4 regions of the Kitasatospora sp. NPDC001309 genome follow, and region 3 is predicted to be linked to each of the others. Evidence: riboswitches for the same ligand, from Rfam matches in the RefSeq annotation. Region 3 holds a riboswitch; each other region holds the start of a gene.
What was found. A riboswitch is a leader RNA that binds a small molecule or an ion and turns the genes downstream of it on or off. The one in region 3 is predicted to bind cobalamin.

Region 1: another riboswitch for cobalamin. It lies ahead of ACFY2K_RS34460 (ABC transporter substrate-binding protein); the one in region 3 lies ahead of ACFY2K_RS02470 (ribonucleoside-diphosphate reductase subunit alpha).
Region 2: another riboswitch for cobalamin. It lies ahead of ACFY2K_RS16900 (peptidase); the one in region 3 lies ahead of ACFY2K_RS02470 (ribonucleoside-diphosphate reductase subunit alpha).
Region 4: another riboswitch for cobalamin. It lies ahead of metE (5-methyltetrahydropteroyltriglutamate--homocysteine S-methyltransferase); the one in region 3 lies ahead of ACFY2K_RS02470 (ribonucleoside-diphosphate reductase subunit alpha).

Annotation. Positions count from the first base shown of each region.
Region 1 covers NZ_JBIAXC010000047.1:209-7,243, reverse strand. Annotated here, with positions in the region: gene ACFY2K_RS34475 (asparagine synthase-related protein) at 1-923, opposite strand, end outside; gene ACFY2K_RS34470 (hypothetical protein) at 1,324-1,461, shown strand; gene ACFY2K_RS34465 (hypothetical protein) at 2,088-3,029, shown strand; cobalamin riboswitch at 3,135-3,341, shown strand; gene ACFY2K_RS34460 (ABC transporter substrate-binding protein) at 3,499-4,416, shown strand; gene ACFY2K_RS34455 (FecCD family ABC transporter permease) at 4,413-5,492, shown strand; gene ACFY2K_RS34450 (ABC transporter ATP-binding protein) at 5,489-6,307, shown strand; gene ACFY2K_RS34445 (ferredoxin) at 6,304-7,035, shown strand, end outside.
Region 2 covers NZ_JBIAXC010000014.1:93,651-100,685, reverse strand. Annotated here, with positions in the region: gene ACFY2K_RS16935 (hypothetical protein) at 1-452, opposite strand, end outside; gene ACFY2K_RS16930 (hypothetical protein) at 531-875, opposite strand; gene ACFY2K_RS16925 (NADPH-dependent F420 reductase) at 935-1,531, opposite strand; gene ACFY2K_RS16920 (inositol monophosphatase family protein) at 1,571-2,389, opposite strand; gene ACFY2K_RS16915 (LysR family transcriptional regulator) at 2,562-3,470, shown strand; gene ACFY2K_RS16910 (FAD-dependent oxidoreductase) at 3,505-4,614, opposite strand; gene ACFY2K_RS16905 (TetR/AcrR family transcriptional regulator) at 4,741-5,334, shown strand; cobalamin riboswitch at 5,447-5,595, shown strand; gene ACFY2K_RS16900 (peptidase) at 5,694-6,800, shown strand; gene ACFY2K_RS16895 (flagellar hook-length control protein FliK) at 6,830-7,035, shown strand, end outside.
Region 3 covers NZ_JBIAXC010000002.1:41,443-48,477, reverse strand. Annotated here, with positions in the region: gene ACFY2K_RS02490 (glycosyltransferase family 2 protein) at 1-635, opposite strand, end outside; gene ACFY2K_RS02485 (hypothetical protein) at 682-1,542, opposite strand; gene ACFY2K_RS02480 (glycoside hydrolase family 26 protein) at 1,667-3,121, opposite strand; gene ACFY2K_RS02475 (Fis family transcriptional regulator) at 3,261-4,235, opposite strand; cobalamin riboswitch at 4,684-4,816, shown strand; gene ACFY2K_RS02470 (ribonucleoside-diphosphate reductase subunit alpha) at 5,010-7,035, shown strand, end outside.
Region 4 covers NZ_JBIAXC010000026.1:54,947-61,981, forward strand. Annotated here, with positions in the region: gene ACFY2K_RS24780 (SpoIIE family protein phosphatase) at 1-2,044, shown strand, start outside; cobalamin riboswitch at 2,216-2,385, shown strand; gene metE (5-methyltetrahydropteroyltriglutamate--homocysteine S-methyltransferase) at 2,563-4,878, shown strand; gene ACFY2K_RS24790 (hypothetical protein) at 4,975-5,703, opposite strand; gene ACFY2K_RS24795 (hypothetical protein) at 5,724-6,083, opposite strand; gene ACFY2K_RS24800 (glycoside hydrolase domain-containing protein) at 6,080-7,035, opposite strand, start outside.

The DNA.
Region 1 (7,035 bases), on a different contig from region 3:
GCGCGCGGGGCCTCGGTGTCGACCGCCCAGTACGGCGGGGAGAACACCGGCGGGGCGTCGGTGTCCGGCACGCTCAGGTGCTGGGCGCCCGGCAGCAGGCGGGCGGCGTGGGCGGCGTACACCGGGTCGTCGTTGATGGCGCTGCCGCCGGTCCAGCAGAAGGTCAGCAGGTCGGGGTGGTGTTCGGCGGCGAGGAAGCACAGCGAGGTGGAGTCCATGCCGCCGGAGAGGTCGGCCGACAGCCGCCCGTCGGGCCGGCGCAGGGCGACCGCCTCGCGCAGCCGCTCGCGCACTCCGGCGGCCCCGGGGTCCAGCGGGAGGTCGGGCTCCGGGGGCTGCCACCAGCGGACGTCCCGGGCGGGGCCGGCGGTGGGCAGCAGCAGGCAGGAGTCGGGGGCGACCTGCCGGACGCCGCGCCACCAACTGCGTTCGCCCAGCGGGGCGAAGAGCATGCCGTACGTCACGCTCGCGGCGATCAGGTCCTCGTCCGGTTCGGCGCCGGTGAGCCCGGCGAGCACGTCGGCCCGGTCCGCGGCGATCGGCACGCCGTCCACGAGGGCGGTGTACACCGCCCTGGTGCCGGTGACGGTGCCCTGGAAGCGCACCCAGCCGTGGGCCGAGGCGATCACATGGGTGTTGCCGGGGAGGCTGCGGGCGAGCGCGTCCAGGTCGGACAGTTCGCGCACCGTGCGGGTGAGGGCGTCGAGGCGGTCCTGCCCGACCGGGCTCAGCCCGTGGACCGCGACCCGGACGGGGCCGGCCTCGGACACCACCAGGTCCTCCGGCGACCACGACCCGGCCAGCCAGGGCCGTCCGGACGCGTGGGCGACGGACCGTGGTGCCGTGTCGCCGAGTCGGCGATGGACCCGGGCGCCGTCCGGGGAGTCCGGAAGGACCACCAGGTGGTCGTTGAGCGACTGCACGAGCCCACCCCCAGGTGTCACGGCGGCGTGGGTGCCGCCGGTTCTCCGGAACCGTGCACCACCGGGGGAAGGCGACACAACCGGGCAAGGTCCACTTCCCCCATGGATCACGCCATTCACCCACCGAAAGAAGCAGGATGATTGTCGTTCCATCACATTCGAACGTCGTCAAGAAAGCGTTTGGCATGGACACTCCTGTTGCCACAGTTCACTTCTGTGTCCCAACTACTGTTCCGGCCGATCCGGCCGAAAGACGTTCCGTCCGCGATCCACCTGCGGAAACGTGAATTTCCCCGTCATTGGCCGGATCTGACGATGCGACTGGACACTCCCGGCGGCCAGCGGTCCCAATGGAGTCACGCCATCCACAGGCTTCGGCCTCGATGCAGAGGAGAGAACCATGGCCAAGAACATCCAGCTGCCCAAGCGCTACACCCCGCCCACGGCCGCCAAGGTCGGCGACTTCAGCAAGGACACGGACGGCACCATCTACACCAAGAAGGACGCCACGACCCTGGGTTTCAAGAAGCCGCGCTGACCTCGGCCTAGGGCCTGTCCGGCGGATCTTGGCAGATCAGCGCGCGGCGTTGGGCGCCCGGCTGGGCGTGCGCCCGAGTCGGCCTCGTACTGGACGTACTTGGGCGATTCGGGCGTGCGTCCAGGCGGGATGCCCGGCGTCGCGCGCCTGGCAAGATCCGCCGGACAGGCCCTAGCTGACCCGGACTCGATCGCCACAGCCCGCCGGCCCCGCCGGCGGGCTGTTCCGCGTCCACGGACGCCAGTGCACGCGGGCGTTCGCATCCCAACACACCGGGAATTGAACCACCGAAGGCCGTCCGCACGTTGGAATAGCGGAACTCCCGGTGAATCCCGGGAGAATGGCCGAAGTTCCCGACCGTAATCCGGTCCGGGACTTCGACGTGTACCGACCTACGGTCGCACCGCCCCCACCGTCGCCGCCGGTCCCGCTCCCGCCCCCACCCCGCCCCTGGCGGCGCGACAAGGCCTTGGTATGAGCACGGCAAAGGGTTCCCCGCCCCGCGTCCACCATCTGGACGGACGGACGGCCGAGTTGATGTGGTGTCCGGGCTCAACCCGCGGGCCGGCCGGTCCGCAGGCCTGTACGGACGAACCTCCCACACCCTCACACCCGGGAGCAGACACATGCGCACCCCCCTCAAGGCCGCCGCCCACACCCTCACGGCGCTGGCCCTGGCCGCCTTCGGCACCACCGCCCTGGCCGCCGGCGCCGAGGCCCAACCCGCCCCGGCCGCCGCCCACTTCGGGGCCAAGCCGCTCCACCCCGGCACCACCGCCAAGAGCCCGACCGCGACCTCCGGCAACACCCTGTCGGTCCGCTCCGCCGCGACCCAGGGCGTGGTCTCCCCCACTCCCAAGGTGTACCTGGTGTTCTGGGGCTCGCAGTGGTCCTCCGACCCAGCCGGGGTCGCCCCCGACATGCAGAACATGTTCAAGGGCCTCTACGGCAGCCAGGACACCTGGGGCACCATCCTCAGCCAGTACTGCGAGGGCGTCGCCAGGGGCACCACCACCTGCGGCACCAAGGGCACCCACGTCCAGCACCCGGCGTCCTCCCCGCTGGCCGGCGTCTGGTTCGACAACGCCGCCGCCACCCCGGCCAACGCCACCGCCGCCCAGATCGCCGCCGAGGCGGGCAAGGCCGCCGCCCACTTCGGCAACACCACCCAGGCGCCCAACCTCAACGCCCAGTACGTGGTGGTCTCCCCCACCGGCACCCACCCGGACGGCTTCCCCAACTCCGGCTTCTGCGCCTGGCACGACAAGACCAGCAGCTCCTACGGCACCCTGGCCTACACCAACCTGCCGTACATCCCGGACAACGGGGCGGGCGCCTGCACCACCTTCACCGACGGGCGGCTGCTCTCCGGCATCGAGTCCACCGAGACCCACGAGTACGCGGAGACGGTCACCGACTTCTGGCCCAGCATCGGCTGGAACGGCGGCGGCGGTGAGATCGGCGACGAGTGCGAGAACCTCGACGCCTACGTCACCCTGAGCACCGGCACCTTCGACCTCCAGGGCCTGTGGTCCAACAGCACCAACAAGTGCGTGACGCACGGCTGACGACCGCCCGCTCCGAGGAACCCGGCCCGCCGCGCCCCCCGCGCGGCGGGCCGTCGCTGTCGGGCCGTCACCCTGAGCCGGACTCCGCCGCCCTGACCACGCCTGATACCGTGCGATCGCCGTGGTGTTCGGGAAACCGGTCTGAGTCCGGTGCGGCCCTCGCCACTGTTGCCGCGGAGTTCCGCGGCCCTCGCTGACCGGCTCGCCCAGCGGTCAGGGCCACTGGGCGGGCTCGAAGGAGCCGCCCGGGAAGGTCGGCCGCGGCACGTCGATGCGGAAGCCAGGAGACCGGCCACGGCACGACATGTTCCACGAGGGTTTTGGAGAACACGTGCCCAGCGGTCAGCCGCGTCCGTTCCGATCCATTTGCTCCGTACATCCCATACGTCCCACAGGTCCGATACGTGTCGGCCGGGCGGTCGCCGCCGTCCTGTTCCTCGGCACGCTCGGCGCCTGCACGGGCGCCCCCGTGCCCGCCGCGCCCGGCGGGACGTCCGCAGGTGCCGCGCCGGTCAGCGTGGAGAACTGCGGGACCACCGTGACGGTCGGCACGCCGCCCGAACGGCTGGTGACGCTCAACGAGGGGGCCACCGAGGTGGCTCTGGCCCTCGGCCTGGAGTCCCGCATGGCCGGTACCGCCTACCTCGACGATGCCGTCCCGGAGAAGTGGAAGGCGGCCTACGACTCCGTCCCGGTGCTCTCCGCGAAGTACCCGACGAAGGAGAAGCTCCTCACCGCCCGCCCCGACTTCCTGTACGCCTCCTACGCCAGCGCGTTCACCGACAAGGTCGCGGGCACCCGGGAGGACCTGCGCGGCCAGGGCGTAGCGTCGTACCTGTCCCCGTTCGGCTGCTCGGACAAGAGCCAGGTGCCGCCGACGACGTGGCAGGCCGCGTGGGGCGAACTGCACGACGTCGCCCAGGTCTTCGGCGTACCGGAGCGGGCCGCCGCGATCCAGCACCAGCAGGAGCAGCAGCTCGCCGGGTTCACGACGACGGCCGCGGGCAAGGACCTGAAGGTCCTGTGGTACGACTCGGACACCAAGTCGCCCTTCGTCGGCGCCGGCCACGGCGGCCCCCAGCTGGTGCTCGACGCCGTGGGCGCCCGCAACGTCTTCGCGGACCTGCCCGGCGGCTGGCAGAACGTGAGCTGGGAGAAGGTCGTCGCGGCCGACCCGGACGCCATCGTGCTCGCGGACGCCGGCTGGGACACCGCCCAGTCCAAGATCGACTACCTGGAGCACGACCCGGTGCTGAGCAAGCTCGGCGCCGTGCGGCGCAAGGCCTTCGTGGTGGTGCCGTTCTCGGAGTCGACTCCCGGCGTGCGGCTCGCCGACGGGGCCGCCCGGGTCTCGGCGGGGCTGAGCGCGCTGCGCCCGGCTTCATGACCACGGCACCCCACCCCGTCGCGCGGCCCGCCGGTCCGGGCCGCGCGACGGCGGCCCTGGCCGTCGGTGCGGCCCTGCTGCTGGCCACCGTGCTCCTCGGCCTGGCCGTCGGCTCACACCACGAGCCGCTCCCGACCGTGATCGAGGTCGTGGCGCGCCGACTCGGACTCGCCGACCCGCAGGTCACCCTGCTGGACGACCGGATCGTCTGGCAGCTGCGGCTGCCCCGGGTCCTGGGAGCGGCCGCCACCGGCGCCGGACTCGCGGTCTGCGGCGCGGTGCTGCAGACCCTGACCGGCAACGACCTGGCCGATCCCTTCCTGCTCGGGATCTCGGACGGAGCCGCCGCCGGCGCGGTGACCGTGATCGTCCTCGGCGTCGGCGTGACCGGCGCCGTGGGCACCGGCGCGGTGGCGACGGCGGCCTTCGCCGGCGCCCTGCTCACCGCCGTCGTCGTCCTGGTGCTGGCCGGCGCGCGCACCCGGTCGCTGCCGACCGCCCGGACGGTGCTCGCCGGCATCGCGGTGGGCCAACTGTGCGGGGCGTACACCTCGTTCGTCGTGCTGGTCCTCGGGGACCGCGACGCGGCGCGCGGTGTCATGGAGTGGACGCTGGGCTCGGTCGCCGGCGTACGGTGGCCCACCGCCGTCTTCCTGGCCGCGGTCGCCCTGATCGGCGTCATGGTGCTGGCCTCCTCGGCCCGCGACCTGGACGCCTTCGCCTTCGGCGAGACCTCCGCCCGCTCCCTCGGCGTCCACGTCGAGCGCACCCGGTGGGTCCTCATCGCCACCGCCGCGCTGGTGACGGCCTGCCTGGTCGCCAACACCGGGGTCATCGGGTTCCTCGGCCTGGTCGTCCCGCACGTGGTCCGCCTCGTCTGCGGCCCGCGCCACGCCCTCCTGCTGCCCGTATCGGCACTGGTGGGCGCGTCCCTCCTGGTGGGCAGCGACGTCCTGGCCCGCTCGGTCCTCCCCGACCGGGAGATCCCGGTCGGCGTCGTCACGGCCGGGCTCGGAGCGCCCTTCTTCGCCTGGCTGCTGTGGCGCCAGGGCCGGGCCGACGGGGGAACGCTGTGACCGCGCCGCCCGCCGCCGAGCTGCGCGCGGAGGGACTCGGCGTGCGCGCCGGCGGCGCGACCCTGCTCGACGCGGTCTCGCTCGCGTTCGCCCCCGGCCGGGTCACCGGCCTGCTCGGACCCAACGGCGCCGGGAAGACCACCCTGCTGCGCGCGGTCGCCGGACTCACCCGGCCGTCCGCGGGGCGCGTCCTCCTGGACGGGGCGGATCTCCACACGCTCACGGCCCGCCGCCGGGCCCAGCGGGTGGCCTTCATGGAACAGCAGGCGGACACCCGGCTGGCCCTGCCGGTCCGCCAGGTCATCGAGCTCGGGCGCACGCCCCACCGGGGCCGCTGGCCCGTGCCGGGGAACTCCGCCGCCGACGCCCACGAGCGGACCGTGGTCGCCGAGGCCGTCGCCGCGGCCGACGTCGGCCACCTGCTCGACCGGGCCTGGCCGACGCTGTCCGGCGGCGAACGGCAACGGGTCCAGCTCGCGCGGGCCCTGGCGCAGGAGCCCGGCGTGCTCCTGCTCGACGAGCCCACCAACCACCTCGACCTGCGCCACCAACTCGGCTTCCTCGCCGCCGTACGCGGGCTGGGCATCACCACGGTGGCCGCACTGCACGACCTCGAACTCGCCGCCGCCTACTGCGACGAGGTCGCCGTCCTGCTCGACGGGCGGCTGGTCGCCCACGGGCCCGGCGCCGAGGTGCTCACCTCGGCCACGATCGGGCACGTCTACGGCGTCGACGTCACCGTCGAACGGCACCCCCGGCACGACCGGCCGCACATCCGGTGGAACGGACTGCTCCACGAAAGGACTTCGCCATGACCTCCCCCACCCCGGATGCCCCCGCCTTGGACGCCCCCGCTTTGGACGCCCCCGCCCGCCGCACCGCCACGGTCCTGGTCGGCATGTCGATCGGGGAGGCCGTCCGTCGCGACGAACTGCTCCGGACGGCGGCGGCGCAGCAGGCCTCGATCGCGTTCCTGCAGCAGGCGGACCCCTCCCTGTCGGCCGAGCTGACCAGGCTGGCCGACGCCGGCGCCGGGACCGTGGTCCTGATCGGCGTCCGCCTCGCGGCCACCGGCCCGGCCCAGTCCTGGCTGCGGCGGATCGCGGCGCACTGGTGGCGCGAGCGCACGGGCCACCGGCCGGAGATCCTCGTCGCGACCCGCCTCGCCGACTCACCGGACGCGGTCGCCGCGGCCGCCGCGGCGACGAGGCCCGTCACCGGCGGCGAACCCGGCCTCACCTCCGCGGCCTGGGAGGACGTCACCGGCCACCGGCACCAGGTGCTGGTCTGCCGCGGCCCGCGGTGCACGGCCCTGGGGGCGGAGGAGGCACTGCGCGCCCTGGTGCGGCAGCTGGCCGAGCACGGCCTCGGCGACGACGACGTGCTCGTCACCCAGACCGGGTGCCAGTTCCCCTGCAACCAGGCCCCGGTCGTCAGCGTGCAGCCGGACGACGTCTGGTACGGGGGGATCGACCCGGCGGCCGCCGGCCGCATCGTCACCGAGCACCTGGCCCGCGGACGCCCGGTCGAGTCCCACCGGCTC
Region 2 (7,035 bases), on a different contig from region 3:
GCCCCGTCGGGGTCGGAACACCCGGAGGGAAAGTCGATCACGCCGTGCCGCCACCGGTCATCCGTTGCCTCCCGCCACAGGCAGGCCGTCACGACGGGGACGTCGTCCTCGTCGGTGAACGCCGGCTCCTCGACGAACGGCTTGAAGACCTCCGGGACCTCGTCGACCACTCCCGGCCAGGGCTCACCATCGTTGCGGTAGGGGCTCATCGGCGCTTCGTGGTCGAAACCGCGGATATAGGCCCCGGCCGCCGAGAACACGATGGAGTACTCGTCGCCCGACCCGTTGCGCATCGACGACATCTCCTCGCCGTCGGCCCAGCCGGCGTTGAAGGAGTGGTACCGGCCCTCCCAGTCCGGGCTCAAGATCGCGTCGAGCATCGCCAGTGAGCGGCACAGGTTCCGCAGGTCAGCGATGGAGGGGAGTTGGCGAGCTACGTCATGGACAGCCACGTGCTCATCCAACCGGATGCCCCTGACATCCAGAACCTCTGCGGTTCCACGGCTGAGTTCCAGCTGTGAGCCCGACGTTCAGCCTTCGCCGTCCCCGTAGCGGAACGGTTCGATCGTCCAGGGCAGGCCGGGCCCGTTCCGGTAGGCCGCGAAGCCGGGCGGCAGGGTCGCGGTCTCGGAGATGGAGGCATCCCCCTCCACCAGGCAGGCGAGGCAGTACAGCCCGCTGGCGTCCGGGAGGTTCGGATCGTTGACACTGTCCCCGATCAGCCAGTCGCCGTCGCTGTCGTGGACGACCACGAGCGCCGGCAGGCGTCCTTCCCCGACGGTCCGTTGGACCACGGCGCCGAGATCGGGCGGAAACCGCCCGTCGGGGAACGGAAACGGCGCCTGTCGGACCACTGGGTGGGAGGTGTTGTGCATGGCGTCAGTATGGCGATACTTCGAAACGGGATATCGCGCGGGTGACCGGAGAAGCGACGTCAGCGGGCGATCGAGATCGCGAAGGGTGTGAATCCGCTGGAGCGGATGACGTGCGGGACGAAGAGGATCGCGGCCTCGGTGGCGCGGGCGGTCCGGATTCCGCCGAGGTCGGTGATCCATTCCTTCCGCCAGCCGAGGTCGGTGAGCAGGTCGCCGACGGTCTGCTTGGCCTGCGGGTCCTCGCCGGAGAGGAACGCGGTCGGGGGCCGGGTGAGTGTGGCCGGCGCGGTCATCACCGGGAAGAGCATGGTGTTGAGGGTCTTGACGACGCGCGTTTCGGGGAGTGCTTCCTGGAGTTGCTCGGCGAGGCTCGATCCGGGGTAGAGCAGGTCGGCGGGCAGTCCGTCCGGCCCGTCGGTGGTGGCGTTGGAGACGTCGACGAGGATCGTGCCGCGCAGTTCCTCGCGCAGGGCGATGAGCCGGTCCAGCGAGCCGGCGCCCGGGGTGGCGTTGATGACGATCCCGGCTGTCCGGGCGGCTTCGGCGGCGGCGCCCGGCGTGCGGTCTGCTACGGCCACCTGGTGCCCGGCCCGGGTGAGGGCGGCGGCGAGGTTGCCGCCGACGCGGCCGGTTCCGAGAACGGCGATCGTGGTCATGATGATGTGGTCCTTCCGTGTGTGCGGTAGTGGTGCGGGTCAGCGGGAGAGCGTGGCGACGGCCTCGGCGTGGATGCCGGGCGCGGCGGCCAGGAAGCTCCCGCTCTGCGGGGTCCAGGGGCGGCCCTCGGCGTCGGAGATCCGTCCACCGGCCTCGGTGACGAGCAGTGCCCCGGGCAGCAGGTCTGCGCGGGCGCCGGCGAACTGCCAGAAGGCGTCGATGCGGCCGGCGGCCACGTTCGCCAGGTGCAGGGTCGCGGGCACGGCGGTGCGGACGACGAGCGCGTCGAAGAGCATCGCGGTGATCGAGGAGCCGACGCGCCGTACGACCGTCTCGTCCTCGTCCGGCCGGGCCTGGCTGGTGGCCACGATGCCCAGGCCGAGGTCCGCGGTGGGGGAGACGTGGAGCGGCCGTCCGTCGAGGTGGGCTCCCGCGCCGGTGAGCGCGGTGTAGGTCTCGCCGGTCAACGGCAGGTGGACCACGGTGAGCACCGGCCGGTTGTCGCGGACGAGGGTGGCGGTCACCGCCCACTCCGGCAGGGCGTGCAGGTGGTTGACGTTGCCTTCGGCCGGATCCACGACCCACCACTCGCCGGGCGGCAGCGCCCCGCCGTCCAGCTCGTCCTCCACCCAGCGGGCGTCCGGGCGCAGGTGGGTGAGCCGGGGGCGCAGGATGGCGAGGGCCGTGTCGTCGTTGGCGGCGAGCGCGTGCATCAGCTCTTCGCGGGTCCGGTGGTGGACCACCTCGCCGAAGCGCTCGCGCAGCGCCGAACCCGCCTCGCGGACGGCGTTCGCGGTGCGGGTGAGCAGGTCGGCGTCCGAGGAGGCGACGTCGGTGGTCCGAGGCGTTTCGGACATGGTGGTACTCCTGTCTGAGGAGGGGTGTCGAGGCCGGTCGAGAGCCGCGCGACAGCCGGTCGAGGGCCGGTCGAGGGCCGAACTGCGCTTTGCTTCCTGCGCTTTCGCCTCAACGGTAGACAGCCCGGTGATTGACTTCAAATGCATGTCAAGCACGTCTAGAGTGACTCGCATGCAATTGGATCTGAACCTGCTCGCCGCGCTCGACGCGCTGCTGGAGGAGGGCAGTGTGGCCGGGGCGGCGGCGCGCCTGCATGTCACCGCCCCCGCGATGAGCCGGAGTCTGGGCCGGATCCGGCGCACGACCGGGGACCAGATCCTGGTGCGCACCGGCCGCACGATGACCCCGACGCCGTACGCGATCGCGGTGCGGGCTCAGGTGCACGAGCTGTTGCACCAGGTTCAGGGCGTGCTGGCACCGAGCCGTGAACTCGATCTGGCAACGCTGGAGCGCACCTTCACGCTCCGCTGGCACGACTCCCTGGTCGCCCTGAGCGGCCCCGCACTGCTCGCGGCCGTGCGCGAAGAGGCGCCGGGCGTGCGCTTGCGCTTCGTCGCGGAATCGAGCGTCGACACCCCGGAGTTGCGGCGCGGCGAGGTCGACCTGGAGGCGAACGCCAACCGGCCGAGCGCACCGGACGTCCGCGCCGAGAACGTGGGCGAGTCCCGTCTCGTCGTCGTGGTGAGGCGGGGGCACCCCCTCACCCGTGGCGGGACCGTCACCGCGGAGCGGTACGCCGCCGCCGAGCACGTCACCGTCTCGCGACGCGGAAACCTCGGCAACGCCCTCGACGACGCCCTCGCCGGGCTCGGCCTCACCCGCCGCGTGGTGGCGACCGCGCCCACGGAGGCGGCCGCGGTGGGGTTCGCGCGCGGCTCCGATCTCGTGATCACCGTTCCCGAGGCCACCACCCGGTCCGCGGTCGCCGACCTCGGCCTGGTCGTGCTCCCCCTCCCGCTCGAACTACCCTCGGCGAAGGTGTACTTGTCGTGGCATCAGCGCTACGACACCGACCAGGCCCACGCCTGGCTGCGCGGTCTGGCGCGAACCGCGCTGGCCACGGGCGGAGCGTCGTCGTAGTCGGCGCCGCCCGGCCGCCCCACCGTACGGTGCTTCAGGAGGCCGTCGCGGGGACGAGGTGGTCGAGCCCCTGCGCGCTGCCCGTCGCGGCCTCGATCGAGCGCGGCAGCATGACGTTCTCGTAGGCGCGGACGGCGTCGTCGACGCCGGATTCGGCGGCGAGGGCGTGGGCGAGGTCGGCGCCGTCGAGCATGGCGAGGTTGGCGCCCAGCCCGACGGGTGGCATCAGGTGCGCGGCGTCGCCGAGCAGTGTGACGCCGGGGACGTGCTCCCAGGTGTGCGCGGCGGGCAGGACGAACAGGGACCGGTGGACGAACCCGCGGTCGCTGTTGCGCAGGAGGTAGCGCAGGCTCTCGTCCCAGTCGTCGAACAGCGTCAACAGATGTTCCTGCACGGCCCGTTGGTCGCCGAGGTCGACACCGGCGGCCTCGTGCCAGTCCTCGGGCGCGCGGAGCGCGATGTAGGCGCGGATGTGGCCGTTGCTGTTGCGCTGGGCGACCAAGGACCGTCCGGCGCCCTTCGCCAGCATCGATCCGTTGCCGACCAGCCGGGCGAGGTCGGGATGGCGGGTGTCGCAGTCGTCGAATCCGGCCTCGACGAAGGTGACGCCGGTGTAGGCGGGTACGGCGGGTGACAGGGCCGGGCGCACCCGGGACCAGGCGCCGTCGGCACCGACCACCAGGTCGAAGTCCTCGGCGGTGCCGTCGCCGTAGTGCAGCCGGCAGGTGCCGTCCGCCAGCGGGGTGACGCCGGTGACGGCACGGTCCCACCGCACCGTGCCCTCGGTGAGCGAGTCCAGGAGCAGACCGCGCAGCTGGCCTCGGTCGATCTCCGGTCGGCCGCCGTCGGCGGAGGGCCCCTGCTGTGCCAGGAGGGTGGCGGTGGCGAAGTCGAGCACGCGCCACTCGTCTCCTTCGGGGCGGGCGAGGGCGTGGAACCGGTCGAGGAGCCCCGCCGCACCGAGCGCGGCCTGCCCGGTGCCGGGATGCATGTCGAGGGAGCCGCCCTGCGGGCGGGAAGCGGCGGATGCCTCGCGTTCGAGGACGGTGACGGAGCGGCCGTGCTGCTGGAGGACTCGGGCGCAGGTGAGGCCGCCGAGGCCGGCGCCGACGATGGCGATGCGGGGATCACGGGCAGAGTGCATGGAAGTGCCCCTCGGGAGGTGGGTCGGTCGCCGGGTGGCCCGGCGCATCACCAAGAAACCACACTCGCTCAATAAGTGCAATGACTACACTTTTGCAGCGAATGCACTTCGCGGTACGGTGGGCGGGTGACCGAACCGACCGGGCGCCGCGAGCGCAAGAAGGCCCAGACCCGCCAGTCCCTGGCCGACGCCGCACTCGAACTCTTCCTCGAACGCGGCTACGACCAGGTCGGCGTCAAGGACGTCGCCGACCACGCCGACGTCTCGGTGACCACCCTGTTCAAACACTTCTCCGGCAAGGAAGCCCTGGTCTTCGACCAGGACGACGAACTGGAGGCAGAACTCGTCGCTGCCGTGCGCGACCGCGCCCCCGGCACGTCGATCCCCCGGGCCCTCCGCGAGCACATGCTGCGGAAGCAGACCCAGCTCGCCGTCCACGCCACCGACCCGCGGTTCGCCGACTTCACGCGCCTGGTGCAGGAGACCCCCGCACTGTGCGACTACGCCCAGCGCATGTGGACGCGCCACGAAGCGGCCCTGGCCAGGGCCGTCGCCGAGGCGGTGGGCGCGCCCGAGGACGACGTCAGCTGCGCCGCCCTGGCCCGCTTCGCCCTGGAGGCCCGCAGCCTCGTCCTGCGGCACGCCGACCCGCGCCGAGCCGCCGACGAGGCCTTCGCGCTGCTCGAACACGGCTGGGCGGCCGCCCACCCGGGCACCTGACCGGTCCGCCGGCCGCCGGCCGCTCCGCTGCGCGTGGTGGCGCTGCGCGCCGCGTGGGCCACTCCTCACGCCTGCCGGGCGCCGTGGTGTCGCGCTCGAACCCTTGACCGGATCTTTTCCGTATCGCCATGATGGGCCGTCAAGTTGTGACTCCGCCCTCGGGGGAAGTCCGGTTCGAGTCCGGCGCTGACCCGCAACGGTAGGCCTCCGACTCCGCGTCGGTGGCGAGCCCGAGTACCCGTCGGCGGAGGTGTGTCGTCCACTCCTCCCGTCGTGGTCTGCGGGCCGGAGCTCAGAGGGCTGCCCGGTGCGTCGCCGAGGCCCTCCGGGCCCCTGTGTGCGGGCCCGGAAAGGTCTCCATGCCCGCGCTCCGCCGCACCCTCGGTCTGCTCGCGATACCCGCCCTCGCCCTTGCCGCCGCGCTCCCGGCGGCCACCGCCGCGAGTGCCGCGCCCGCCGCCCCGACCTCGTCCGGGACGTTCCGCCCCGACGCCGCCGCGGGCGGCTGGCTGGCCCGCCAGCTCGTCGGCGGCGACCACTTCGAGTCCGTCTTCAACGGGACCGCCTACCCCGACCAGGGCCTGACCATCGACGCCGTGCTGGCCTTCGCGGCCTCGCGCAGCTCCGACGACGCCGCCGCGAAGGCCACCGCCTGGCTGGCGAAGCCCGAGGTCATCAGCGGCTACCTCGGCGATGGCACCACCGAGGCCTATGCGGGCGCGACCGCCAAGCTGCTGCTCGCCGTCGAGGTCCGCGGCGGGGACCCGACGGCCTTCGGCGGCGTCGACCTGCCGGCCCGGCTGCGCTCGCTGCAGACCGCCGGAGGCCGCTTCTCCGACCGCTCCCAGTGGGGCGACTACAGCAACGCCTTCGGCCAGTCCCTCGCCCTGATCGCCCTGCACCGCACGCCCGGTGACGCCCCGGCGGCGGCCGTCGACTTCCTGGCGAACAGCCAGTGCGCGGACGGCGGCTTCCCGGTCTCCTTCGGCCAGGCCGCCTGCACCAGCGACCCCGACGCCACCGCGCTCGCCGTCCAGGCCCTCGCCGCCACCGGTCGCGCCGCCAAGGCGAACACGGGACTCGGCTGGCTCACCGCCCACCAGAACGGCGACGGCGGGTTCGCGGCCGCCGGGGCGACCGCCTCCAACGCCAACACCACCGGCCTGGCCACCCAGGCGCTGTTCTCCGGCGGGCGCCTGGCCGCCGGGTTCAAGGGCTGGAGCCGGCTGGTCAAGTTCCAGCAGGACTGCTCCGCCGACCAGGCGGTCCGCGGCGCCGTCGCCTACGACGCGAGCGGTTTCAACGCGGGCAACGGCGCCCGGGCCACGGCACAGGCCGTCCTCGGCCTCGCGGGCACCCCGCTGGCCACGCTGTCCGCCGCCGGTGCACGCCCCGGCGCCCCTACCCTCGCCTGCCCGGCCACGGACACGGCCAGGGACACGGCCACGCCCACGGCCGTGCGCTGAACGAGCCTGACTCCAGGAGGATTTCACCGATGACCGACACCTTCACCGCGGTCCGCCCGGCCCGCCGTGCCCGCCCGGCCCGCCGTACGCTCGGGTCGATCGCCGCTGCGGCGGCCCTCACGGCCGGCCTGCTCGGCGTCTCCGCCGTCCAGGCCCCGCAGGCGCGGGCGGACGCCTGCACCGGCACCACCGGGGTCACCGTCGTGGTCGACTTCACCGCCGTCGGCGGCGGCGT
Region 3 (7,035 bases):
ACTCCGGTGTCGTCGTCCATGTGCAGCACCCAGACGTCGTCCTGCGCCTCGCCCTCCTCGATCCGCAGCTCGTGCGAGTAGTGGTTGGCACGGGCCTTGAACTTGGTGCCGTTGGCCGTCTCGTACGCCTTCGGCACGGTCACCACCCGGATCAGCGGGTGGCGTTCGGCCAGCTCGTCGATCTTCTCGGCGGCGGCACAGCCCTCCTCGGTGAGGATGTCCACCCTCATCCAGGGGAAGTACGACGGCAGGTGCTCGACGTACGAGAGCACCGAGCGCTCCAGCGCCGGGTAGGTGTCGTGCCGGCCGATGGTCGGCACCAGCACGATCAGGAAGTCGTCCTCGGCCGGCGCGGGCGGGGTCATCCGGTCCACCTGCCGCAGCCGTCGGCGGACCATCAGCACGCCCTGGAAGCCGATCAGCACACCGAACACCGGCATGCCCCACAGGATGGTGATCGCCCAGCCGAGCGGGGTCGGGTTGGGCACGTACGCCCAGATCGAGAAGGTGAAGATGATCGCGAAGGCGGTGTAGAACGGCAGCACCCGGGGCTTCCAGGACATCTGTCGCTCGGCGAGCCGGGCGGCCTCGCGGGACGTGGTGAGCACCGTCCGCGCAGGGGCTGTGGACGTCATGGCGGAAGTCGTTCCTCGTCTGGTGTCGGTCGGTCCGGTCGGTCGGTCAGGCCTGCGGCGGGTGCGGGGCCGGCGGCGCGTCCGCGGGCGGCGGCACGACCGGGCCGGGGGCCACCGGAGCGGCGCCCTGCGGGCCGGGCGCGGGCGGGGCGGGCGCGGGCGGGGCGGCGGGCCACTGCTGCTGGAGCGCGGTCGGCTGGTACGTCGGCGCCGCCTGGGGCGGCTGCTGGGCGTACGGACCCGGCACGGGCGGCACCGGCTGGGGCTGCGCAGGCGGCCAGGCGGCGGGCTGGGCCTGCGGCTGCGGCTGCTGGTACCACACCGGCTGAGCCGGCGGCTGGGCCGACCACCCGGGCTGCGGCTGCCCCGGCTGCGGCACTCCGTACGGACCCGGCTGCGGCGCGGACGGCAGCGGCGCGGCCGGAACCGCGCCCTGCGCGAGCGGCCAGGGCGTCCCGGCCGGAGAACCCTCCGGCTGCTCCCGCCACTTGGAGCGGGCGAGCAGCACGATCAGCGTCGCGGTGACGACCACGCCGAGCGCGAAGGTGGCGAGCTTGAGTCCGCCCTCGGTCGTCCCCGTGAACCACTGCCGCTGCGGTTCGTCCAGCAGCGCGCCGGTCAGGCTGCGCACCCGGTTGTAGCCCTCGACCAGTGCCACGCCCGCCGCCACGCCGAGCGCCCAGGAGCGCCCGCGCAGCAGCAGGATGCCCGCGGCCAGGTACAGCAGGCCGTAGTTGAGGCTTCCGGTCTCGGCGTCCACCGAGGTCCCGCCGTAGTAGAAGATGCCCTTGAGGTAGGTCGCGAAGCCGACCTGCCCGAAGCAGTTGTAGGCCGCCCAGCCGAGCAGCACCACGCCCCAACCGACCGCCAGGCCACCGGCCCCGCGTATCGGACGTGCCTGTGTCATCCCCGTACCCCCGCCCCTTCGGTCCTCTCCCGACCGTTCACCGAGCCCTCGGGCTTCGCCGCCACAGGATGCCACACGGCACAACGGACCCGGAATTCCGCCCGTTCAACGGATCCGGGCCCGATCAGCGGACGTGCAGCCCGCCCCAGTCGATGCTCCCGCCGGACGGTCCGGAGCCGCCGGTGATCGCCAACGGGCTGTGGTAGGTGGCGTTGACGTCCGCTCCGGAGTTGCGCGGCTGGTCCGGGGCCAGGTTGTCGGAGGTGAGGGACTGCCCCCAGACCGTCCAGATCGTCCAGGGGGTGCGGCCGAGGGTGTCCGGCTGGCGGGAGTTGACCGGCACGGCGAAGGACTCGGCGAGCATCCTCGGCTTGTGGTAGGCGGCGAGCCCGTCGTAGTAGCGCTTGGTCCAGACCTCGCCGGTGCCGATCGGGTGCGCGGGGCTGCCGCTGTAGTCGTCCACCCCGACCACGTCGACGTACTGGGAGCCCGGGTAGTAGTCCCACGGGTCCACGCCCGGGGCGCCGTCCCAGGACACCGGTGTCCAGACGAACAGCAGGTTGTGCAGGCCCCTGGTCTCCACCAGGTACTTGTAGGTGATCCGCCACAGCGCCTGGTAGTCGGCCGGCTTCTGGCCCGCCCACCAGAACCGGCTGGCGCAGTCCTGGACGTTCATCTCGTGGTAGGGGCGCAGCAGCACCGGCACGTCGTGGGCGGCCAGGTACTCCAGGTGGTCGGCCAGGTAGGACAGGTCGGTGACGAGTGCGCGGTACTCGGGGGTGTCGCCCCCGGCGTCCACGACCCGGCCGAACCAGCCCGGGTCCTTGGCCGCCGGGGAGTTCGAACAGAGCACCCGGTCGAAGGACTTGACGGCGGACCCGGGGTAGGGCTCGTGGAAGGACATGCCGACGATCCCGGCCGGGGCCCCGCCGTTGTCCGGGAGTTCGGTGGTGCTGCCGTCGCAGTTCTGCTGGACGCCGGAGCCGTCGTAGGTGCCGTCGTCGGCGCGCGGGTGGCCGGACCAGACGGCGGTCATCAGGTCGACGGCGTCGTCGGTGTACTGCCAGCCGGTGCGGCAGGTGGGCCAGCGGCCGGCCGAGTAGGAGCGCGGGTTGCCGACGCCCCAGGCGTTCTGGCCGTAGCCGGGGCCGAGGTCGGTCTCCATGAAGCCGGGCAGGCGGCCGGTGATGTCGGCGGCCTTCTTGTAGTAGTAACCGACCTGCTTGGTGCCCCGGTAGTCGCCGTACTCGGGGTTGTTGCGCTCGTTGTGCGCCTCGACGTGCTGGCCGATCACCGTGCCGCCGCTGTGCCCGGTGCGGGCCTGGGCCTCCAGGTCCGCGAGGAACTGCTGGACGGCACGGGCGTTCGGCGAGGCCTGCGGGTCCCGGGCCAGCAGGTCCCGGCCCACGTCCGGCGGCAGGGTGCGGCCGGGGGCGCCGACCGACACCGGTACCCGGACGGGCGGTCCGACGTCGGTCCGGTCGTCGCGGTCCAGCAGCACGAGACTGCCGGCGGCGACCACGATGCCGGCCGCGGCCAGCACGGCCGGCCTACCGCGCAGGACTCTGGGCAGGGCCACGACCGCTCCTCCGGTTTCTCGCCGGCGCCGACCCCCGCGGACGCAACCGGAACACGCGTACGAATGACTCCGACGAGAGCCTGCCACACTCCCCCGGTCCCGGCGAACGGGTCCGCCGGGACCGGGGTGTCACCGCGGGTCAGCCGGTCGCGGCGGCCGCCGGAGTGCCCTGCGAACCCGGCGTGGCCGAGCCCGCCGCCTTGGCCCGCTGGAGCAGCTGGCCCTTCACGTGCTCGGCGAACCCGGCGGACGCCGCGGTCGCGGCGGCGTCAGGGGCGTTGCCGCCCTTCGCCGAGCCCTCGACGGTGAAGTAGGCGTACCGGCCCAGGCTGCTGTGCGTGCCGGTGCAGCCGGGGTTGGCGCAGAACGCCGGGCCGCCCGGCGCGGGCAGGCCCTTGAGCTGCCCGGCGTAGTTCTTCATCGCCGTCTCGGCCTGGATCTTGTGGTCGAAGACCGCGACGCCGACGGTCACCGCGCTGTCGCCGGAGACGTACGTCGCCCGGAGCACCTTCTGGCAGCCCTGGTCGCCGAGGACCTTGCCGAGCCCGCCGGTGGTGGAGTTGCCGTCCCAGCAGGGCTGGTCCAGCGCGACCACGGTCCGGTTCCAGGACACGCCGTTGACCGTCACCTGCAGCGCGGAGAACAGCGCCCCCGCGTCCTGCGGCGCCGGGTCGGTGGCGACCTCCCAGATCGGTTTCGACGGGTCGTCCGGCTGCCCTCCCGCGGCCGCACCGCCGTTCGACGGGCCTGGGGTCGACGGGCCGCCGTTCGACGGGCCGGGGGTCGGCTTGCCCGAGACGGACGCGGACGCGACCGCACCGCCACCGGGCTTGGCCGGGTCGTCCTTCTTGCCGAACAGCAGCACTCCGCCCGCGGCCAGACCACCCACCAGGACGACGGCCACCGCGCCGCCGATGATCCTCACCCGGCGCTTGCGCCTGCCGTCGGCCTCGTTGCGGTCCGCCAGCGCCGCCCAGTCCGGCTCGACGCGCTGCGGCGGCACCGGCTGCTGCGCGGGAACCGGCTGCTGCGGGGGACCCGGCTGCTGCGGGGCCTGCTGCCACTGCGGCTGCGGAGCCGGCGGCTGAACCGGCTGGGGCGCCGGCTGGGGCACCGGCGGGACGGGCTGGGAGAACGGCTGCGCCGCCGGCGCCACCGGTCCGTACGAGGCCGGCGGCGGGCCGAAACCACCGCCCGGCGGCGGTACCGGACCCGGCCCCACCGGCTGCTGATTCTGTGCGCCCCCCGGCCCGGCGGGAGGCGTCCCCTGCGGCCCGTGCCCAGGTACACCAGTTCCGTCGCTCATGCGCCCAGATCGTAGGGCATCACCCGCACCGTCCCTCGGCCCGGTGACCGTTCCGTATCGAAACCAGGACGCCCGGCGCGCCGGGCCCGGGTGTCCGGCACCCGGATCCGGGGTGTCCGGCGGGCGGCCGCGACACGTCCGGAGCGTGGTTCCGGGCCTCGGACGTCCACGAACCGCCACCGGCCCGGGCACAACCCGTCATCGCGACAACACACCACGCCGTACTACATGTGGTGTCGCATCGAGGAGACACCACTACATGTATGCTCGCTTCTGCTGTCGATGCAGGGGAACCCGGTGGGAATCCGGGACTGCCCCGCAGCGGTGTGCGGGCGGCTCCAGCAGCCGTACCGCGAGTCCGAGTACCTGCCGAACAGCGTGCGCCACGGCCCTCCCGCAGAGGCCGCGCCAAGCACCAGCACCACCCCTCCGGGCCTCGCGGGCGGGCCGGGGAGACACCTCGCGCGACGCTTTTTGCGTTCGCGCCGTGCTCCCCTGCCCAGATCGGCCCGGGTGACCCCGATCACCGCCGCACGATCGCCGCCAGGAGAGAGCGCCTTGACCACCGCTGCCTCAGTCACCCTGCCCGCCCAGGGCTCCGGTACCGCCTTCACCGACCCGACGGTCTCCGACCCCGGCGGTGCTCTCCTGCGGCTGCTCACCGACCGCAGCGCCGACCTCACCGAGGTCGACCCCGGCCATGTCGCCGCCGCCGCGCTGCGCGGCCGCCACGCCGGCTCGGACTTCGCCGAGCTGCGCGGTCTGGCCGTGGACGCCGCCGCGTCGATGATCGCCGAGGACCCCCAGTACTCGAAGCTGGCCGCCCGCCTGCTCGCCCTGGAGATCGTCGACGAGGCGAACAGCCAGGGCTCGGTCTCCTTCTCCGCCTCGATCGCCGTCGGCCACGCCGAGGGCCTGATCGGCGACACCACCGCGGCCTTCGTCGCCAAGCACGCCGACGCCCTGAACGCGCTCGTCGACACCAAGGGCGACGACCGCTTCGAGTACTTCGGCCTGCGCACCGTCCAGTCCCGCTACCTGCTGCGCCACCCGATCACCCGCAAGGTGATCGAGACCCCGCAGCACTTCCTGCTCCGCGTCGCCTGCGGCCTGGCGGTCGGCGACTCCGAGCAGTCGGTGCGCGAGGTGTCCGAGCTGTACGGCCTGATGAGCCGCCTGGAGTACCTGACCTCCTCGCCGACGCTCTTCAACTCCGGCACCCGGCACCCGCAGATGTCCAGCTGCTACCTGCTGGACTCGCCGCTGGACAACCTGGACTCGATCTACAACCGCTACGCGCAGATCGCCCGCCTCTCCAAGCACGCCGGCGGCATCGGCCTGTCCTACTCGCGCATCCGCTCGCGCGGCAGCCTGATCCGCGGCACCAACGGCAAGTCCAACGGCATCGTCCCGTTCCTGCGCACCCTCGACTCCTCGGTCGCCGCCGTCAACCAGGGCGGCCGCCGCAAGGGCGCGGCCTGCGTCTACCTGGAGACCTGGCACGCCGACATCGAGGAGTTCCTGGAGCTCCGCGACAACACCGGTGAGGAGGCGCGCCGCACGCACAACCTCAACCTGGCCCACTGGATCCCGGACGAGTTCATGCGCCGCGTGAACGCCAACGCCGACTGGTCGCTGTTCTCCCCCGCCGACGTCCCCGAGCTGGTCGACCTGTGGGGCGCCGACTTCGACGAGGCCTACCTCAAGGCCGAGCTGGCCGGCAAGGCCGTCCGCACCATCCCGGCGCAGACCCTCTACGCCCGCATGATGCGCACCCTCGCGCAGACCGGCAACGGCTGGATGACCTTCAAGGACGCCTCCAACCGCGCCGCCAACCAGACCGCGCTGCCCGGCCGCACGGTGCACTCCTCCAACCTGTGCACCGAGATCCTGGAGGTCACGGACGACTCCGAGACCGCCGTCTGCAACCTGGGCTCGGTCAACCTCGGCGCGCACGTGGCCGAGGGCGCGTCCGTCGAGGACCTGCTCGGCGCCATGGACTGGGAGCGCCTCGACGCCACCGTCCGCACCGCCGTGACCTTCCTCGACCGCGTGGTGGACATCAACTTCTACCCGACCACCGAGGCCGGCACCTCCAACTCCCGCTGGCGGCCGGTCGGCCTCGGCGTGATGGGCCTCCAGGACGTCTTCTTCAAGCTGCGGATCGACTTCGACTCCGCCGAGGCCGCCCGGCTGTCCACGCTGATCGCCGAGCGCATCATGCTCACCGCCTACGAGCGCTCCGCCGATCTGGCCGAGCAGCTCGGCCGCCACGAGGCCTACGGCGAAACCCGCGCCGCCCGCGGCGAGCTGCACATCGACCACTTCCCGAGCGCCGCCCCGGAGTGGACCGACCGCTGGACGACGCTGCGCGCCCGCATCGCCGAGACCGGCCTGCGCAACTCGCTGCTGCTCGCGATCGCCCCGACCGCGACCATCGCCTCCATCGCCGGCGTCTACGAGTGCATCGAGCCGCAGGTGTCCAACCTGTTCAAGCGCGAGACGCTCTCGGGCGAGTTCCTCCAGGTCAACCCGTACCTGGTGCGCGAGCTCAAGGAGCTCGGCGTCTGGGACCAGCAGACCCGCGACGCCCTGCGCGACGCCAACG
Region 4 (7,035 bases), on a different contig from region 3:
CCCGGTCGCCCGCCGGCTGCGCAGCATCGAGGCCGACACTGTCGCGGGCGGCGACGCCGAGAGCGCGGCCCGCTCCATGCTGGAGCACGCCCTGCGGCCGCTCGGCGTGGCCGCGGTGGCCGTCTGGGCCGCCCATCCCGACCTCTCGCTCTCCCTCGCGGGCAGCGCCGGGTTCCAGCCGGAGGAGGCCCGCCGCTGGCGCCACGTACCCCCGGGCGTGCCCACGCCGGCCCGCCGGGCGCTGGACGAACGAGGCACCGTCGCCTACCCCGTGCTCGCCGACGCCTCGCTGCCCTCGATCGGCCAGCACGACGTCCGCGGCGGTCGGCTGGCCGTGCCGGCCGGGGTCGGCGGCCGGCTGATCGGCGTGCTGGAGCTCTGCTGGAACGAGGAACTCCCCGAGCGCTCCCAGCCCCTGCAACGGCAGTTCGAGGCGCTCGCCGAGGTGGCCGCCGCCACCCTGGAGTCCTGGGACGGACGGGAGTTCTCCGCCACCGATCCCGCGGACGCCCAGTTCGACGAACTGCGGCAGCTGGCCGACGGACTGTTCGACCCCTGCCTGGTCCTGCGGCTCGCCCCGGACCACGACGGACTCCCGCCCCGGTTCGTGATCCGGCACGTCAACCCGTCCTTCGCGGACTTCGCCGGCCGGCCGACGGTGGCCATCGTGGGTCGCCGACTGCTGGAGGCCTACCCGCTGGCGGCCGCACCGGGCGGTCTGGCCGAGATGGTCGAGCACGTCTTCGCCACCGGCGAGCCCTTCCGTACCCAGGACATGCGGCTGGCCGCCCTGGTCGACGGGGTGCCGCTGACCGCCCGGGCCCAGGTGGGCATCAGCCGGCACGGCACCCACCTGGTGGTCGTCTGGCGGCTCGACGACGGTACCCCGCGGGTCGCCCGACTGCTCCAGCACGCCCAACGCCTCGGCCGCATCGGCGGCTTCGAGGAGAACCTGGCGACCCGTCGGATCGACTGGAACGAAACCCTGTTCGAGCTGCACGGGCTCGCGCCGACCGACCGGCCGATCGCCCTCGACCAGCTCGCCGAGCACGCCCACCCGGACGACCGGCAGACCATCGGCCGCTTCCTGCGGACGCTGCTGCACCACCGGCGGCCCGCCTCCACCGCCTTCCGCCTCCAGCGCGCCGACGGGGTCACCCGGCACATCCGGGTGGTGGCGGAACCGGTGCACGACCCGGACAGCGGACTGCGCGTGGTCCGCGGCGCCTACCAGGACATCTCCGCCCAGCACTGGACCGAGGTCGCCCTGGCCGCCACCCGCGACCAGCTCGCCCAGAGCGAGCAGCAGGCCGCCGAGCGCAGCCGCCTCGCCCTCCAGCTCCAGCACGCCATCATGCCGCCCGCCCGGGGGCCGCTGGACCTTCACGACCTGCACGTGGCGGTGCGCTACCGCCCCGCCGAGAAGGACCACCTGGTCGGCGGCGACTGGTACGACGCCCTCGTGCTGCCCACCGGCGACGTCCTGATCTGCGTCGGCGACGTCGCCGGGCACGGCATCGAGGCAGCCACCGGCATGGTCGCGTTGCGCAACGCCCTGCGCGGCCTGGCCGCCACCGGTGCCGGACCGGGCCAACTGCTCAACTGGCTGAACAGCGTGACCCACCACCTCACGGACAACGTGACCGCCACCGCCGTCTGCGGGCTCTACGAACCCGCCACCCGGCGGCTGCGCTGGGCCCGCGCTGGCCACCCGCCACCGGTCCTGCTGCGCGAGGGCCGGGCGCGGACCCTCCCGCAGCTCGGCGGGATCCTGCTCGGCGCCGTCGACCAGGCGGACTACCAGGAGGAGGAGATCGTGCTCCGGCCCGGGGACACCCTGGTGATGTACACCGACGGGCTGATCGAGCGCCGCGACGAGTCCCTCCAGGCGTCGCTGAGCAACCTGACGACCCTCGCCGAGCGGGCGCACCGGCTGGCCGCCGAGGGTGGGGACGGCCTCGAGGGGCACCTGGACCACCTGTTGCAGTACAGCGGTGCCGACACCGACGACGACACCTGCCTGGTCGGGGTGGCGGTCGGCTGACCCGGGCCGTCGCAGCGGCCGGAGGCTGACCCCGGTCGCAGGCCGAGGTCGTCGGAGGCTGACGTCGTCTCATCATGTGGACGGTTGTGCGGTTCTCCGGCCGGAAAGCGGCGGGCTGCCCGTAGGGTGGCGGGTGCAGCTGGTTCGCCCCGTCCGCCAGGCGGGGTGTCGTAAGAGGGAACCCGGTGACGCCTTTCAACTGGCCAGTCCGGGACTGCCCCGCAGCGGTGAGTGGGAACGACCGCCGTCATACGCACTGGGCCCGGTTCGGGTCTGGGAAGCGACGGCCAGTAGGTGCCGGTCCTTGAGGAGGACGGGCGGGCCCGCGAGTCCGAAGACCTGCCACTGCCCGGGTGCGACCGTTCGCGCCCGGCCATCCGGTGACCTCGAGGGCGGGTCGGCGACCACACCTGGCGGAGCCGTACCCGTGTGCGGGGGCCCGTCCGGTCCGTCGTCCCTTCGCGTCCTCGTCCCCGTCGCCGGGCACTTGAGGAACCAGACTCGCGAAGGAGAGTCCCTTGACCACGAAGTCCGCAGCCGCGGCGACCCTCGCCACCGCCCACGGCTACCCCCGCCAGGGGCGGGGCCGGGAGTTGAAGAAGGCGATCGAGGGGTACTGGAAGGGCGCCGTCACCGCCGAGGTGCTGCTGGCCACCGCCGCCGACCTGCGCCGGGGGAACTGGCAGCAGCTCGCCGACTCCGGCATCGAGGAGGTCCCGACCGGCGACTTCTCGCTCTACGACCACGTCCTGGACACCACCGTGGCGGTCGGCGCGATCCCGCCGCGGCACCGGGCGGCGGTCGACGCCGACCCGCTGGACGGCTACTTCGCCATGGCGCGCGGCAACCAGGACGTCGCTCCGCTGGAGATGACCAAGTGGTTCGACACCAACTACCACTACCTCGTCCCGGAGCTGGGGCCGGACACCGCCTTCGCCGCGAACCCGGCCAAGGCCGTCGCCGAGCTCAAGGAGGCGCTCGCGCTCGGGCACGGCGCCCGTCCGGTGCTGGTCGGGCCGGTCAGCTACCTGCTGCTCGCCAAGCCGGCGCCGGGGGTGGCCCCCGACTTCCAGCCGATCACCCTGCTGGACCGGCTGCTGCCCGTCTACGCGGAACTGCTCGCGGCGCTCCGGGCCGCCGGCGCGGAGTGGGTGCAGCTGGACGAGCCCGCGCTGGTCCAGGACCGGACCCCGGTCGAGCTGAACTCCGCCGCCCGGGCCTACCGCGAGCTGGGCGCGCCGACCGAGCGCCCCAAGCTGCTGGTGGCGAGCTACTTCGACCGCCTCGGCGACGCCCTGGCGGTGCTGGCCAAGGCCCCGGTGGAGGGCCTGGCGCTGGACTTCACCGGACCGGCCGCCGCCAACCTGGCGGACCTCGCCGCCGTCGGCGGGCTGCCCGGCAAGCGCCTGGTCGCCGGGGTGATCGACGGCCGCAACATCTGGATCAACGACCTGGGCGCCTCGCTGGCCACCCTGGCCACCCTGCTCGGGCTCGCCGACCGGGTCGACGTCGCGCCCTCCTGCTCGCTGCTGCACGTGCCGATCGACGCCACCCTCGAACGCGACATCGACCCGCAGATCGCCCGCTGGCTCGCCTTCGCCAAGCAGAAGGCCACCGAGACCGCGCTGCTGGCCCGCGCCCTGCGCGAGGGCACCGGCGCGATCACCGCCGAACTCGCCGCCAACCGCGCCGACCTGGCCTCCCGCGCCACCTCGCCGATCACCCGCGACCCGGCCGTACGCGCCCGCACCGCGGCCGTCACCCCGGGCGACGCCCGGCGCGCCCAGCCCTACCCCGTACGGGCCGCGGCCCAGCGGGCCCGGCTCGCACTGCCGCTGCTGCCGACCACCACCATCGGCTCCTTCCCGCAGACCACCGAACTGCGCGTCGCCCGGGCCGACCTGACCGCCGGGCGGATCGACGCCGCCGCGTACCGGGAGCGGATGGAGGCGGAGGTCCGCGAGGTGGTCGCCTACCAGGAGAAGGCCGGCCTGGACGTCCTGGTGCACGGCGAGCCCGAGCGCAACGACATGGTCCAGTACTTCGCCGAGCAGCTCACCGGCTACCTGGCCACCCGGCACGGCTGGGTGCAGTCCTACGGCACCCGCTACGTCCGGCCGCCGGTCCTGGCCGGGGACATCTCCCGCCCGCAGCCGATGACCGTCGACTGGTTCCGCTACGCCCAGGACCTGACCGACCGCCCGGTCAAGGGCATGCTCACCGGCCCGGTCACCATGCTCGCCTGGTCCTTCGTCCGCGACGACCAGCCGCTCGCCGACACCGCCCGGCAGGTGGCCCTCGCCCTGCGCGACGAGGTCGCCGACCTGGAGGCCGCGGGCGCCGCCGTCGTCCAGGTCGACGAACCGGCCCTGCGCGAGACCCTGCCGCTGCGCGCCGCCGGCCGCCCGGCCTACCTGGACTGGGCCACCGAGGCCTTCCGGCTGGCCACCTCGGGCGTGCGCGCCGACACCCAGGTGCACACCCACATGTGCTACGCCGAGTTCGGCGCGATCATGACCGCGATCGACGAACTCGACGCCGACGTGATCTCCCTGGAGGCGACCCGTTCGCACATGGAGGTCGCCGGGGAACTGGCCTCCGCCGGGTACCCGCGCGAGGTCGGCCCGGGTGTCTGGGACATCCACTCCCCGCGGGTGCCGAGCACCGAGGAGGCCGTCGAGCTGCTGCGGGCCGGACTGGCGGCGATCCCCGCCGAGCGGCTCTGGGTCAACCCCGACTGCGGCCTCAAGACCCGCGGCTGGCCCGAGACCCGCGCCTCGCTGGACAGCCTGGTCGCCGCCGCCCGCCGCCTGCGGGCCGAACTCGCGGGCTGATCGGGCGGGTTGATCAGATGGGCTGATCAGGCGGGCCGATCGGACGGGTTCGGGGGCGGGCGCGGCACGGCTGCCGGGCCCGCCCCCGTGGGGTGGTCAGCCCGCGCGCTGGGTGCGGGCCAGGGTGCTCGCCTCGGTGCGGCGGTCCGGGGAGGCCACGTCCACCGGGGTGCCGGCGCCCGCGCCGGGGCGTTCGGCCCAGCCGCGCAGGCGGTCGGCGAGCCGGTTCACCCGGCGGTCCTGCGGGCCGAGGGCGAGGTAGAACAGCGACTCGTCCACCTCGTCGTCGTCCCCGCCCCAGCGCACCACGCCCTGGCAGTCGGCGAGGATGTCGCGCAGCACCAGTTCCTGGTGGGCGAAGAGGCCGCCCTTGGCCGAGGCGCCGGGGCGGATGCGGACGGCGGTGCCGGAGGCGAGGTTCGACTCCGGCAGTGCCGTCCGCAGGCCGCCGATCTCCTGCCAGCCGAGCAGGTCGCCGTCGGGGAGTTCCTCCACCTCGTAGTGGAAGCGCCGGATCAGGTGGACGAGGATCTCCTCGACGTCGCCGATCCGGAGGTCGACCGAGAGCCCGGTGCCGGCGACCTGGCGGGTCCAGACGGTGGAGACGTGGTTGGCCTCCTTCTCGATCGTCCAGCCGTTGGCGCTGGTGGGGAGCTTCCGTTCGGTGAGTTCGGGGAGCCCGGGAGCCTGCGGCGGGGTGGTGCCCGGGGCGGCCGAGGCCGTGCCCGGGAGCAGGGCGGCCGTGGCCGCGGCCGCGCCGAGGACGGCGGCGCCCCGGACGGCGGTCCGTCGGGTGACGGTGCGCCGGGTGACGGTGGTCTGCACGTTTTCCAACTCTCTTTCTCCTACAGGACGACGATGAGCACGAAGGTGGGCACCAGGGTCAGCAGGACGCTGGTCGGCCAGTACACCGCGCGGCGGCCGTGCGGGGCGGTGCGGCGCCGCAGGGCGCGGTTGGCGAACCACCACAGGACGGCGGAGCCGAGCACCAGGGGGCCGGGCAGCAGCAGCCACGGCAGGACACCGTCGTTCTCCGTCGGCTCACGGCTGGTCCAACCGAGCGCGGCGAGCGGCCAGTTGGCGGCGAAGTAGTAGAGCAGCCAGACCGGGACGATGCCGGGCACCCCCAGCAGGAGGTTCACGACGGCGGCGGTGGGGGAGTAGTCCCGGGGCCGTTCGGCGTCCGCCGGGGCAGCGGAGCTCACTTGGTGCGGGAGAGCAGGTTGTAGCCCTCCAGGACGTTGTACAGGCCGATCAGCTCGCGGCCGTACTGCTGGGCGTCCTCGCCGAGGCCGTTGTACCGGGCGAGCAGGGCCTGGGTGTCGGCCGGGCCGGTGGTCAGGTCGGGGCGGGCGATCTTGAGCTGGTGGGCGTTGTAGACCGTCAGGTAGGCGACCGAGCGGATGTTGTAGGCCGGGTCCTGGAGCTTGTCCCAGACCTCCCGCAGGTTGGGCTCGGCCAGCGGGGAGCCGTTGATCAGGCCTTCCTTGAGGCAGTAGTTGCGGGCGGCCATGGCGACCCGGGCGAAGATCTGGCCCCAGCCCGTGCTGCAGTCCTCCAGGATCCCGTTGCGGACGCCGGCGTCGGAGACCGCGTCGAGCGGGTTCAGCTTGCGCAGCTCCCACAGGACGGGGGCCTGGATCAGGGCCTTGCGCAGCTTCAACTCGCGGGCCAGCGCGGTGAACAGCCAGTCCGCGCTGAGCACCAGGTCGTACGCCTTGGTGGTGGAGACCCCGCCGAGGGTGACCCAGTCGGAGTCCGTCCAGCCGGAGCCGCCGGTCTCCGGGACGCCGATCGAGGTGAGGTACTTCTGCACGTCGCGCAGCATCGGGTCGCGGTAGGCGGTCTTGTCCAGGTCCACGTCGAGCCCGGCGACGCTGGGCAGGCCCGGGTCGAAGTCGCCCTGGCCGGTGTCCCGGCCGGAGGCGATGTTGTTGTCGATCTCGATGGCGCCCGCGCCCGAGCCGACGGTGACGGTGGCGATCTGGTCGAAGGCCCAGTTGGTCGGCATCGGGTAGCCGAGGTTGCCGGAGAAGCCGCTGGACATGTCGGAGACGAAGCTGGTCTCCGCGTAGCCCGCGTCGGCGACCCGCTGGCAGACGTTGCGCGGGCCGTAGATCCCCACCCGGTACGGGGAGTTCTCGCTGATGGTGTGGT